4 regions of the Rhizobium sp. AN6A genome follow, and region 2 is predicted to be linked to each of the others. Evidence: predicted binding sites of a transcription regulator. Region 2 holds the regulator's gene; each other region holds the start of a gene.
What was found. Region 2 encodes LexA, which represses DNA repair genes until DNA is damaged. Its sites were predicted from a motif close to TGTTCNNNNTGTGTTCNG; they were not measured.

Region 1 (3,108 bases), 2.3 Mb from region 2:
GGCCGCCTTCGTCCAGCGCCCGCTGGTGCGGGAACAGACCTTCTTCCCAGCCGGGAAGGAAGACAGTGTCGAATTCCAGCCCCTTTGCGGAATGCAGCGTCATGATGGAGACGGCATCGAGATTTTCGTTCTGCTCGGCATCCATGACGAGCGCGACATGCTCAAGGAAACCGCGCAGGCTTTCGAAGGCCTCCATCGAGCGGATGAGTTCCTTCAGGTTTTCCAGGCGGCCGGGCGCTTCCGCCGTCTTGTCGGCCTGCCACATGGCGGTATAGCCGCTTTCGTCAAGGATCTGCTCGGCAAGTGTGGTGTGTTCGGTGTTTTCCAGAAGCCCCTGCCAGCGGCGAAAATTCTGCACCACATCGAACAGCGCCTTGCGCGCCTGTGGCTTCAGTTCGTCGGTTTCGACGATGTCAGCTGCTGCCGCCAGCATGGGAATATCGCGAGCGCGGGCATAGGCGTGTAGGGCGCTTTTAGTGGTTTCGCCAATGCTACGCTTGGGCGTGTTGACGATACGCTCGAAAGCAAGGTCATCGGCCGGTTGGCAGACAACGCGAAAGTAGGCCATGGCATCGCGGATTTCGAGACGCTCGTAGAAGCGGGGGCCGCCGATGACGCGGTAATTGAGGCCAAGCGTGACGAAACGGTCTTCGAACTCGCGCATCTGGAAGGAGGCGCGAACGAGAATGGCCATGTCGTTCAGCTTGTGGTTCTTGCGCTGAAGCTGCTCGATTTCTTCACCGACGGCGCGGGCTTCCTCTTCGGAATCCCAGGCCGCATGCACCACGACCTTCTCATCGTCGGGGCTGCTGCGCTCGGTGAACAGGGTCTTGCCGAGACGCCCTTCGTTATGGGCGATCAGATGGCCGGCGGTGCCGAGAATATGCTCGGTGGAGCGATAGTTGCGCTCCAGCTTGATGACCTTGGCACCGGGAAAATCCTTGTCGAAGCGCAGGATGTTGTCCACTTCGGCGCCGCGCCAGCCATAGATCGACTGGTCGTCGTCGCCGACGCAGCAGACGTTTTGCGGCTCGCCTTTGGGGCGCTGGGCGAGAAGCCTGAGCCACATATATTGCGCCGTATTGGTGTCCTGATATTCGTCCACCAGAATGTAGCGGAATTTCTGGTGGTACTCCTTCAGAATATCGGGATTGCGGCGGAAGATGCTGATCGGGTGCAGCAGAAGATCGCCGAAATCGCAGGCGTTCAGCGTTTTCAGCCGGTTCTGATAGGCCGTGTAAAGTTCGCGGCCCTTGCCATTGGCGAACGCGCGGGAATCGCCCTCGGGAATATCCGGCGGCGTCAGTCCCTTGTTCTTCCAGCCGTCAATCATGCCGGCGAATTGTTTGGCCGGCCAGCGCTTGTCATCGAGACCTTCGGCCTGGATGAGCTGCTTGATCAGCCGCACCACATCGTCGGTGTCGAGAATGGTGAAATCAGACTTCAGGCCGATGAGTTCGGCATGGCGACGCAAGAGCTTGACACCGATGGAGTGGAAGGTGCCGAGCCAGGGCATGCCCTCAACCGCGCCGCCGACCAGAACGCCGATACGTTCCTTCATCTCGCGGGCGGCCTTGTTGGTGAAGGTCACGGCCAGGATTTGGCTGGGATAGGCGCGTCCGGTCGCCAGAATATGGGCGATGCGGGTGGTGAGAACGCGGGTCTTGCCGGTGCCGGCGCCCGCAAGCACCAGAACCGCGCCGTCCAGTGTCTCCACGGCCTCGCGCTGTTCCGGGTTGAGGCCGGAAAGATAGTCGGGCGTGGGCCGTGCCTGATCGCGTGCCGCCATGGCGCGCGCGGCAATGCCAAGCCCGCCGTCGTTGCCTGCATCGGCATTGTTCGTCGCCTTGCGCGGCGCCTCAGGTTCTTCGTCGAAGAACGGCATATCGTCAAAACTGTTGCTCATGCGGCCCAATGTAGTGATTCGGGATATAAAGGCTAGAACCGTGTTCTGCTTTTATTCCGGTATCATCAGTCAAAACGCCTATTCCAAGACGTTTTTTCGTCTCAGGCCCGCCTGTCGGCATCAAAAGCCGCGTCCACCGGCAATTGCAGCGCCACGGCCAGCTGGTTGGTCTTGGCGGCAAGGGCGATGACCCGCATAAGATCGGCATGCTGTTCGCCCGTCATGCCCTTGGCTTTTGCAGCCGCGGTATGGGAGTGGGCGCAATATGAGCAGCCATTGGTGACGGAAACGGCGATATAAAGCATTTCCTTCACCAGCGGATCGAGCGCTGAAGGTGTGGCCATCACCGCCTTGACCTCGGCCCAGGTCTTTTCCAGAAGATCGGGGTCGAAGGCGAGGTAGAGCCACATATTGTTGATGAAATCCGATTTCCGCGTTGCGCGGATATCGTCGAACACAGCCTTGACGCGCGGGTTGGCTTCGGGATTTTCGGCTTTCGTTACGGTGCTCATGCATTCCTCCGGTCATGGCTATTTCAGCTGCAGATTACCGGATTGGCGAATGTTTGCGACAGAAATGGCCGTCAGTGCGTTTTCGACGACAATTCATCACAAATTACAATTATGTAAGGAACGGATTTGTGCGTTGCCTTCGTTAAGGCATGGGGGAATACTTGTACTGTTCCGAAAAGCGCTTTTCGGGGCGGGTTTATGCTGTGCGGATAATCGGAGAATTGTATGCGGGTGTGGAAACAGGTGGGTGTCTGTCTTGCTGTGGCGGGAGCAGGGCTCTGTCTTTGGGGGTTTTATTCACCCGAAGCGCGGAATCTGCTCGCGGGTATCGGCATCGGCAAAACACCGGCCGGCGCGGTCGAGGTTGCCGCATCCGGTGCCAGAACACCCGGTTCGTCACCCGGACAAAATGCCGGCGCTGCACGCCGCGATGGCAATGCGACCCTGGTGGCGATGGCTCCAGTCAAGCAAGGCACGGTCAATGACAGGCTGAACGCCATCGGCAGTGGCGAGGCCATCCAGTCGGTCGTCGTCATGCCGCAGACATCAGGCACGCTTTCGGAAATCCGCATTTCATCCGGCGCCCGGGTCGTAAAGGGGCAGGTGCTCGCGCGGCTCGATGACGAGGAGCAGGTGATCGAGCGGGACAAGGCGCAGGTTGCGCTACGCAGCGCCGTCGAAAAATCGAGT
Region 2 (3,108 bases):
AACAGGACGATTTCACTGAGGCCGGTGACACCATTGGCGTGGCGCTCCAGCATGGTGCGATCGCCCGGCAGGGCTTGAAGCCGCTGACAACTGAACAGAAAGAAATCCGCGACCGCCCCGCTTGCCGCAAAAGCCAGCCGGAACGCCGCCTCGCCTTGCGAGCCATCCGGCATCCGAACAGGCCGCGAAAACTCGAAAACATCGCCCGCCCAAAGACCGGCTGCCCGAAACCGCTCATGGTCAACCAAGGCGTCTTCAGTCCTGGCGACAAGAGCCGAAAAACCCTCCTGCCCGTCCCGTTGCCGGAAGGCCACATCCCTGCCGGTAAACACATCACCCCTCTCTATCGAGGCATTATATTTAGCCGGATCAGCAATTGCGAGCGGCTCCAGATAGGTGCCATCGGCGAAAAATACGCAGGCATTTTGGGTGCCGAAAGGATGCAGAGCCTCCGGCGCAACCGTAAAGCCAAGACTGACGAGGCGCTTCACGGCGACGCCTATGACTTCCACGGGCAAAACGAGATGGTCAACGCTATAGGGTTTCGTCATGACATGTATTCTGCTGGCCTTCCGCCCGGGGCATGCCGGGACGGTTTCGACCGCACAAAAGCACAATTGCGTGCTATGAGGCAAATCATCACAGCAACAGATGGCACCTTCACGAAATTTTAGGGGATTGCAGAACACATATGGAACATATAGTGTTCGTTCTGTATTTGTTTCGCGACTTCCACTACGATTCTAAAGGGTGTTTTCCTCATGCTCACGCGCAAACAGCAGGAATTGCTTCTCTTCATTCATGAACGAATGAAAGAGTCCGGCGTGCCGCCCTCCTTCGATGAAATGAAGGACGCACTCGATCTTGCTTCGAAATCCGGCATCCACCGCCTGATAACCGCTCTCGAAGAGCGCGGGTTCATTCGTCGGCTACCGAATAGGGCTCGGGCACTGGAAGTCATCAAGCTGCCCGAGGCTTATACGCCGGGCGCAAGGCCGCAGCGCGGCTTTTCGCCAAGCGTTATCGAAGGCAGCCTTGGCAAGCCCAAGACGCCGGAACCGGCCCCTGCGCCCAAGACGCCGGCCAATGATCTGGGCGGGGCTGTCACCGTACCGGTCATGGGCCGCATCGCTGCGGGCGTGCCGATTTCCGCCATTCAGAACAACACCCATGATGTGGCCGTGCCAGTAGACATGCTTGGCACGGGCGAACATTACGCTCTTGAGGTCAAGGGTGATTCGATGATTGAGGCCGGCATTTTCGACGGCGACACAGTCATCATCCGCAACGGCAACACCGCCAATCCCGGGGATATCGTTGTGGCTCTGGTGGATGACGAGGAAGCCACGCTGAAGCGCTTCCGCCGCAAGGGAGCCTCCATTGCGCTCGAGGCGGCAAACCCAGCCTATGAGACCCGTATCTTCGGGCCGGACCGGGTGAAAATTCAGGGCAAGCTGGTGGGGCTGATCCGCCGCTACCATTGATCTTATCGAACCGAACGTATTCACTTTACAATAGGCGTCATCGTGAAGATGGCGCCTATATTTGGTTTGGCTGTTTCCAAACGTGGCGTGCTTTTGCGGGTGCACGAGGATATGCGCCATTCAGCCTATGCGCGTTGCCCTTTCTAAACTGAGCTCCTGCTCCATAAAGATGCTTCGGTTTCGCTACAGGCGTGGCGGCGAGTGGTCCGCTCGCCTTAGTTGTCGAAACGATCCCATCCGCTGTTTTTTAGCGACGTTGTTCTGTCGTGTTGCGCAGTCAGTTCTTACTGGTCACCAAAGGGTGACTTATCGCGAGGCGCGCTCTCAGCGACCCCACATCACCATCCATCAACGGCGTTTATGGGAGCCATGGATAATTTTCGATATTCCATGAACGCTTGGCAGGTGTAGAAATGCGCGTCATATCCGGGAGATACGCCATGTACGATCTTTATATAGCCAACAAGAACTATTCTTCATGGTCGCTGCGGCCGTGGGTATTGATGCGCACGCTCGGTATCGCCTTTGATGAAAAGCTCATTCCGTTCGGCGAAGGCGTCTCCTTTTCCTCCTTTTCGCCGACGGGCAAGGTGCCCTGCCTGGTCGACGAGGGTATGACGGTTTGGGAAACGCTTTCGATCGTCGAATATCTTGCCGAAAGACACCAGGGCGTCTGGGCAAGCGACAAGCATGCGAGGGCCTGGTCGCGTTCGGCCGCAAGTGAGATGCATGCCGGCTTTTCCTCGCTGCGCAATCTCTATCCCATGTCGGTGGGCATTCGGGTCAAACCCAGGGGTGGCGATGCCGGGCTTAAGGCCGATATAAAGCGGATCGATGCGTTGTGGAGCGAGGGTCTCACGAAATTCGGCGGGCCGTATCTTGCCGGTCAAAAGTTCACGGCGGTCGATGCTTTCTTCTGCCCGGTTGCATTCCGTTTCCAGACCTATGGCAGCGCGGATCTTTCGCCAGCAGCGAAAGCCTATTGCGACCGGCTGCTAGCCCTGCCTGCCATGCAAGAATGGTACGAGGCCGGTTTGAAGGAGAGCTGGCGCGACGCTGGTCATGAAGAGGAAGTTGGCGAGATCGGCGAATTGACTGAAGATCTGCGCGCAACGGCCTGATGTTCTACGTTGGCGGCGGTCATTGCGACGCCGCCAGCAGCCGGATGATGGGCTGCGGCAGATCACGGTCGAAACGTCCGCTCTTCCAGTCGTAATAACGGTGCTGGCTCCAGGGCCTATCCGTTCCGGCGATTGCGGCGCGCAGCCCGCTCGCCACACCCTCCTCCCTCTTGTTGGCAAAATCTATTTCCACAGAACCGAGACGCCGCAAGATGTCACGGCTGAGCAGGAGTGCACCCGAGCGGCACTGCGAAAAAGAGGTTCTGCGGGAAACAACGACGATATCGGCAATATCGCAGGCTTTTCCGGCGAAGCGGCCATCTTCCAGAACGACGATCCACTCTCCGCTTGCGGCGCTCGCTACGCACCATATGTCTTTCCTGCAGGTGAAGACGCCAGCTTCGGCGTCTTTGAGCGCCGCCGTCATCTCGCGCACCACCACAGCCATGTCTTCCGGTGATAGTTTCGATCTCAAGTCAGAACCAGCAGTATTTGCCGTGCTC
Region 3 (3,108 bases), on a different contig from region 2:
CGGCGGCCGGTCCGGCATCAGCGCGATCGCCTCGATCAACTCAGGTCTCGGCAAGAGACGGACGGGGCGGCGCCAATGGCTGACCCAGGCAACGGCGATTGGTTCAGCGACGGGGCTGATGCGCTGGACAGAGCGTTCCGGCACATCGGAGGCGACCGGCGCGACGCGATAAACCCTCTGCCCCCGGTTTCCATAGAGGTCGATCAGCGGCGTTACATCAGTGACGTCATCCTCGACCAGAGCAGAGGCTTTCTGAGCCTCCTCGAGAGGCTCGGCTATCACGGCGACCAGGATCAGCTTTTCGATCCCGAAGCCCGGCTCGATCTTTTCCGTCCGGTCCCGAAACAGTTTTGTCAGCCAGGCGACATCGCGGGCAGGTCTGGCTGTTCCCGCCCGGATCGCCTGTCTCGTACCGTCGACCTTCTCAACGATCAGGTCGGCACGGCGCACGCCAAGCCCGCGCTTCTGGAGTTCGCCAACGAGTTGGACGACCAGACGGCCAACATATTTGTCGATGGTTTCCGCAGCCCCGATCGGTTCGGCGAAGGCCTTGGAGACTTCAACCAGCTCTGCGGTCCGGATCGGCTCGATCGGCTCGGCGACACGACACAGCAGCTGGTCGAGACGGCGGCCGACCTCTGGACCGAAACGCAATGTCAGCGGGGCCCGCGGGGTGTTGGCAAGTTCGCCGATCGTCTGGAAACCGAGCATGCGCAGATCAGAGACGATCTTTGACGGCAGGCGCAAAAGCGAGATCGGCAGTTTTTCGGCGGCACGGGCCGTCTCCCCCGGTGGAACGACAATCGTTTCGCGATTGATGGCGCGGGCGCAAGCATGGGCAGCACCCCAGCTGTCGGCAACCGCCACACGAGCGGTCAGCTTTTTCGCGAGGAACCGGTTGGCGATGCCATTCACCATTGATAGTTCGCCACCCTGCAGATGATCGGCGCCCTCCGTATCCATGACGATGCCATCAATCCCGTCGACCGCGACGATTGGCGAATAGATCGTCAGCGCCCAGAGCGTGATGCGCTCAAGTGCGGCTCGATCGGCTTCGGCATCAGCGTCAACCAGCATCAGGCCGCGAAACAGCGACTGCGCCTTTGCGGCTGCCATGCCGGTATGCACGCCCGCCTTTCTGGCAGCCGGATCGGCGGCAGACACCCATCGCTTCGAGCCGCTTTTCGCGATCACGGCGATTGGCTGTTCAGGCGGAATAGACGGATCGGCCCGACGAATGCGATCTGTCGGCAGATCCGGAAGATAGATCGAGACGACCCTTGTCATCACACGCCCTCACGAGAAACTCAGCACACTCACCCGCTTTCACGCGCATCAATTCCAGAAACCATTGGGGCCTGCCCACCCCCGCTACCGGCAACTCTTCCGACGGCATCACGCTGACACGCCACCGCGTGGTCGAGGCCGTCGGCTGGCCAAAGTCATTGGCCTCCGTCTGTCGCCGCCATCGGCGAACGCCAAGCGCCATGGTCCCGGTTCGCTCGGCTGCAAGCTGCAGGCGGCGGGAACTGACCATGGGCAAGCGGACAAGTTCACCGACGACGGCGCCAAGTCCACCGAAGGAAAGGCCCTCCTCCATATTGGCAAGCACATCCTCTTCCTTGTCGGATTCAACAAAGATGACGCGGTCGGGATGCAGACCCACATGGGCAAGAGCCGGAAAAAACAGATCCGGCCGCGTCAGACACCAGATGACGGGGCCTTTTGTTCGTGCGGCAATGCCGGCAACACAAAGGGCGGCCGCTGCGCCATCGACGGTGCCCGAGCCGCCGCCTGCAAACTCGTGCAGCGCGCCATAGGCGAGACCACCGCCGGGCAAGGCCGCATCGATCTCGGGAACGCCGAAGGCGAGTGTTCCGGCCCGCTTCGCGGATACCCCTTCCATCGACGCTATGCGGTCGCGCAAGTCGCAAATCACCCTCTGACGGGCAGCAGTCATCGTTCACGGCTCCCTTCAAGGTCGTGTTCAAAGGATCGACATCATGTCGTACGGGCTATATGTTCATTGTTTGTTCTCCTAGCGCAAAAGAGTCAAGCACCACAAAGTTGAGGAATATTATCCCAGTATTAGCAAAGTCGAAGATTCTAAAAGGATTCAAGGAGGTAAGGCGAAACAGAAATTTTTGCGGCCCCTGCGTCCGTCGGGGCCAGAATGGTCGATAGCGGGGATAGATGAACGGCGTCACAATCTTCTTAAGGTTTTCGTGCTGAACTCGTTTGCATGACGAAGCCACCGAGATCAAAGCCGCTCCTTCGTGATACCGAAGCCCCGCTGCGGTCAAAGCCGCGTCGGAAGCGCAATCCCGCACAGCCACAGCTGCTGTTTGAACCGATGCCCGATCGCGTCGAGCCGGCGCTCGCCCAATTGAAGGCGCATCCTCCACAAGGCGACCAATGGAGCTGGGAGCTGAAATGGGATGGCTATCGACTGGCGGTTCATATTGAGCCGACTGGGGTCCGCATCCTCACGCGTAGCGGCCATGACTGGACGCACCGGTTTCCTGCGATCGAGCAGGCTGCTCAGGCGCTTGGGCCGGCAACGATGATCATCGATGGCGAGGCGGTTGTGCTTGACGATGAAGGGCGGTCGGATTTCGGGCTGCTGCAGAAATCGTTGGGTGCTTCTGGAAAGACTGCTGGCAACCGAGCTTCGGACGCCATCCTCTACGCCTTCGATCTTATCTATCTCGACGGTCATGATCTGCGGAATGTCGAATATCGCTCACGCCGACATCTTCTCGAGGAAATGCTTAAGGACAATGATGGCGCTATCCGCCTTTCGGAAACCATTGACGCCGATCCCGCGATCCTGCTGGAACACGTTGGCGGCCTTGGTCTCGAGGGCATCGTCGGCAAGCACCTCGATCAGCCCTATCGTTCCGGCCGCACCGGGGACTGGGTCAAGATCAAATGCGTTGAGAGCGAAGCGTTCATGATCGTGGGCTATGAGCCATCGACGGCATCGCCTGCCGGGTTCGCCTCGCTGGCGCTTGCTGCCTATCGCGGTGACGAGCTTATTCATGTCGGGAATGTCGGCACAGGCTTCAGGGACGCCGAGATGACCAGGCTGCGCAAGATGCTCGACAA
Region 4 (3,108 bases), 640 kb from region 2:
GCGTGCGCGATCCGCTACAAACGCCGCATGACTGGTACGCGCTCATCGATATCTCCACCTCCGATTCGGCTGAGACGGCTGAAACGATGATGCAATCGCTGCTGGAGCGCGGTTTGTCGGCCGGGCTGGTCGAGGATGCGGTGATCGCTTCATCGGAAGCGCAGCGTCAGGCGCTCTGGCATATGCGCGAAAGCATGTCGGATGCGCAAAAGCCGGAAGGCGGGTCGATCAAGCACGACGTTTCCGTTCCGGTGTCGAAAATACCGGAATTCATGGCAACGGCGGAAAAGGCCGTTCTTGCCGCCATTCCCGGCGCCCGCGTCTGCGCCTTCGGCCATCTGGGCGATGGCAACATCCACTACAATATTTCCCAGCCGGTTGGTGCGGACAAAGCTGAATTCATCGGTCACTGGCGGGATATGAACGAGATCGTGCACGGCATCGTGCTGTCGCTCGGCGGCTCGATTTCGGCCGAACATGGCATCGGCCAGCTGAAGCGCGACGAGCTGGCCGCGATCAGGCCTGGCATAGAAATGGACCTGATGCGGCGCATCAAACACGCCTTTGATCCTGCCGGCATCATGAACCCCGGCAAGGTGCTCACCGCCCGCTAGGGACAGCAGCTTCATCATCGTTGCAGGTTAGTTGGAAGTTCTCGCCGTCCAGGCGGGAACCAGTTCCGCATTCAGGCGGCGCGGCTTTTGCGCGTGCACGAGCTGTGTCAGGCCCATGCCGGATTTTGCGATCGCCACCGCATGTTTCTTCGGCATCAGGTAGCCGCATTCCAAGGGAGGCCGGCGGCGCACTATCCGGCTGAAAAAGGGCCGCTTGTGATACCGGGACGGCGAGAAACGCGCGGGCTCGGCACAGACAGCCACATATTCGAGAATCTCTTCGATCCAGCCGCTCTGCGGACGCGCACCCGGTTCGACCAGCAGGATCCAATGCCCGCGCGCCGAGCGCATGACATCCTCAATATCCCACTGCGCATAAAAACGGCAGCCAGCGGCATCGGCGACGCGCGACGATCCATCGCGCGAACCGTGATCGAGGATCACAACGTCGCTTACCAGCCCTTCCACGGCCCCGGTTACAAGCGCAGACAGCGTATGCGCCAGTTCCGGTTCCTGATCCCGGCATTCCATTATGACTGTCAACATATGCATAGCTCTAACGCATCGCACAATAAATTGCCACTGCACTGGATGTCAGAAAATCCGCAACCGTTCCGGCTTAACTCTAGCGCACCTTCAGGTGGGATTGGCGCGAACGGCACCCCGGCCGCAGGTCGGCCAGCTATCGATTTTGCATTTTTTGTTCTTGTAATGTTCTCATTTCTGCGGTAGGAATTTAATCATTCGAAGAGGCAATGAAACGCCGGTTCGAGTGGAAACGGTTTAGGGCGTTGGCTTGCCTTGAGAGGCGTGCGGCACCCTGGGAGCATCCAGATGAGAGACCATACGCTTTCGGGGCAGGCTGCCTTCCAGCCGAGCCATACGCCTGACATTGCCAATGCGCTGGCCGATGCTTCGGGCCTGCGCATCGAGATCGACCGTCGTCGCGGGCGTGGCGCCGGACTTAACCCGGGCGGGCGCTTCGAGGCCCTGCAGCGGGAGGTTTTCGACGATGGCTGGCAGACTCTGGAGGAGCTGCCGGAGTTCCGCACCGAAGTGCAGGTGGAAAAGCCGCGCAGCATCATCAGCCGCAACGAATCGCCTGACATCCCTTTCGACCGTTCCATCAATCCCTATCGCGGCTGCGAACATGGCTGCATCTACTGTTTCGCCCGTCCGACGCACAGCTATATGGGGCTTTCTGCCGGGCTGGATTTCGAGGCGAAGCTTTTCGCCAAGCCGGATGCGGCAAAGCTGCTCGAAAGGGAGCTGGCGAAGCCCGGCTACAAGCCGCGCGTCATTGCCATCGGCACCAATACCGACCCCTATCAGCCGATCGAGCGCGAATGGCGCATCATGCGGCAGATACTGGAAGTGCTGGCAAAGGCCGACCATCCCGTCGCCATCGTCACCAAATCGGCCCTGATCAAGCGGGATATCGATATTCTGGCGCCCATGGCCAAGAAAGGTCTCGCCAAGGTTGGTATTTCCGTGACGACGCTGGACCGCAAGCTGGCACGCAGCATGGAACCGCGCGCCGCCACGCCTGAAAAACGGCTGGAAGCCGTCAAGGCGCTGACGGATGCCGGCATTCCCGTGGCGGTGATGATGGCACCCGTCATTCCCGCACTCAACGATCATGAGATCGAACGCATTCTCGAAGCCGGCAAGGCCGCTGGCGCAACGGAGGCGTCCTATGTGCTGCTGCGCCTGCCGCTGGAGGTCAGCCCCCTCTTCCGCGACTGGCTGCTGCGCAACTATCCGGACCGCTACCGGCATGTCATGTCGCTGGTGCGCTCCATGCGCGACGGCAAGGATTACGATGCGGAATTCGGAAAACGCATGAAGGGTGCTGGTCCCTATGCATGGCAGATCGGCAGGCGTTTCGAAATGGCGACGAAACGGCTTGGCCTCATCCGCCGCGGCATTCACCTGCGCGACGATATCTTCGTGCCGCCGGGAGGTGCCGGCGTGCAATTGTCGCTGCTTTGAAAATATGAGGCCCGCTTGGCCGATCGATGGCGCAGTACGATGCGCGCAACGATAACCAGCGGTGCAGACCCATAAAGAGTGGCGGCCCTTTCCTGTTGACGGGGCCATGCTCTTGACGAAATGCCCGGCGGGTTTTCCCTGGCCCGTCGGACATCACCCCCCGGAACCCGCCGCCTCGCGTGCGATCGCTTTTCCTCCGCCGCCCCGTTGGAGGATCAAAGGTCATGACGACCTAAGGGGCACGGTTGGCCACGCCCCTTGACCCGGCTGGCCGCGCCCGTCATCGCCCGCTTCCGGGGGCTTGCAGGAGATCGGGTGTGTGTGCAAGTTTCTGCCGCATGAAACGCCGCACCGCACCCGATTCTCCTGCCCTCTTTGATCTCGCCGATACGGGCCCCGATTTCTCCTTCGAACTCGAGGCGAGGAAGAAGGGGCTTTGGCCCGTGGCCGGCACGGATGAGGCAGGCCGGGGACCTCTCGCGGGACCAGTGGTTGCGGCGGC

Region 1: a site for LexA is predicted at 1,948-1,965, ahead of CRO62_RS13435 (ATP-dependent helicase). Genes of this name have one in related genera too.
Region 3: a site for LexA is predicted at 2,021-2,038, ahead of CRO62_RS01015 (ImuA family protein). Genes of this name have one in related genera too.
Region 4: a site for LexA is predicted at 1,316-1,333, ahead of CRO62_RS21220 (PA0069 family radical SAM protein). Genes of this name have one in related genera too.

Annotation. Positions count from the first base shown of each region.
Region 1 covers NZ_OCNC01000004.1:162,361-165,468, reverse strand. The annotation lists gene CRO62_RS13435 (ATP-dependent helicase) at 1-1,906, opposite strand, end outside; gene CRO62_RS13430 (carboxymuconolactone decarboxylase family protein) at 2,008-2,418, opposite strand; gene CRO62_RS13425 (efflux RND transporter periplasmic adaptor subunit) at 2,644-3,108, shown strand, end outside.
Region 2 covers NZ_OCNC01000004.1:2,422,267-2,425,374, reverse strand. The annotation lists gene CRO62_RS24510 (VOC family protein) at 1-551, opposite strand, end outside; gene lexA (transcriptional repressor LexA) at 762-1,484, shown strand; gene CRO62_RS24500 (glutathione S-transferase family protein) at 1,925-2,605, shown strand; gene CRO62_RS24495 (ComEC/Rec2 family competence protein) at 2,625-3,108, opposite strand, start outside.
Region 3 covers NZ_OCNC01000001.1:219,137-222,244, forward strand. The annotation lists gene CRO62_RS01010 (Y-family DNA polymerase) at 1-1,287, opposite strand, end outside; gene CRO62_RS01015 (ImuA family protein) at 1,208-1,960, opposite strand; gene ligD (non-homologous end-joining DNA ligase) at 2,243-3,108, shown strand, end outside.
Region 4 covers NZ_OCNC01000004.1:1,782,537-1,785,644, reverse strand. The annotation lists gene CRO62_RS21230 (FAD-binding oxidoreductase) at 1-614, shown strand, start outside; gene CRO62_RS21225 (hypothetical protein) at 642-1,160, opposite strand; gene CRO62_RS21220 (PA0069 family radical SAM protein) at 1,449-2,606, shown strand; gene CRO62_RS21215 (ribonuclease HII) at 2,945-3,108, shown strand, end outside.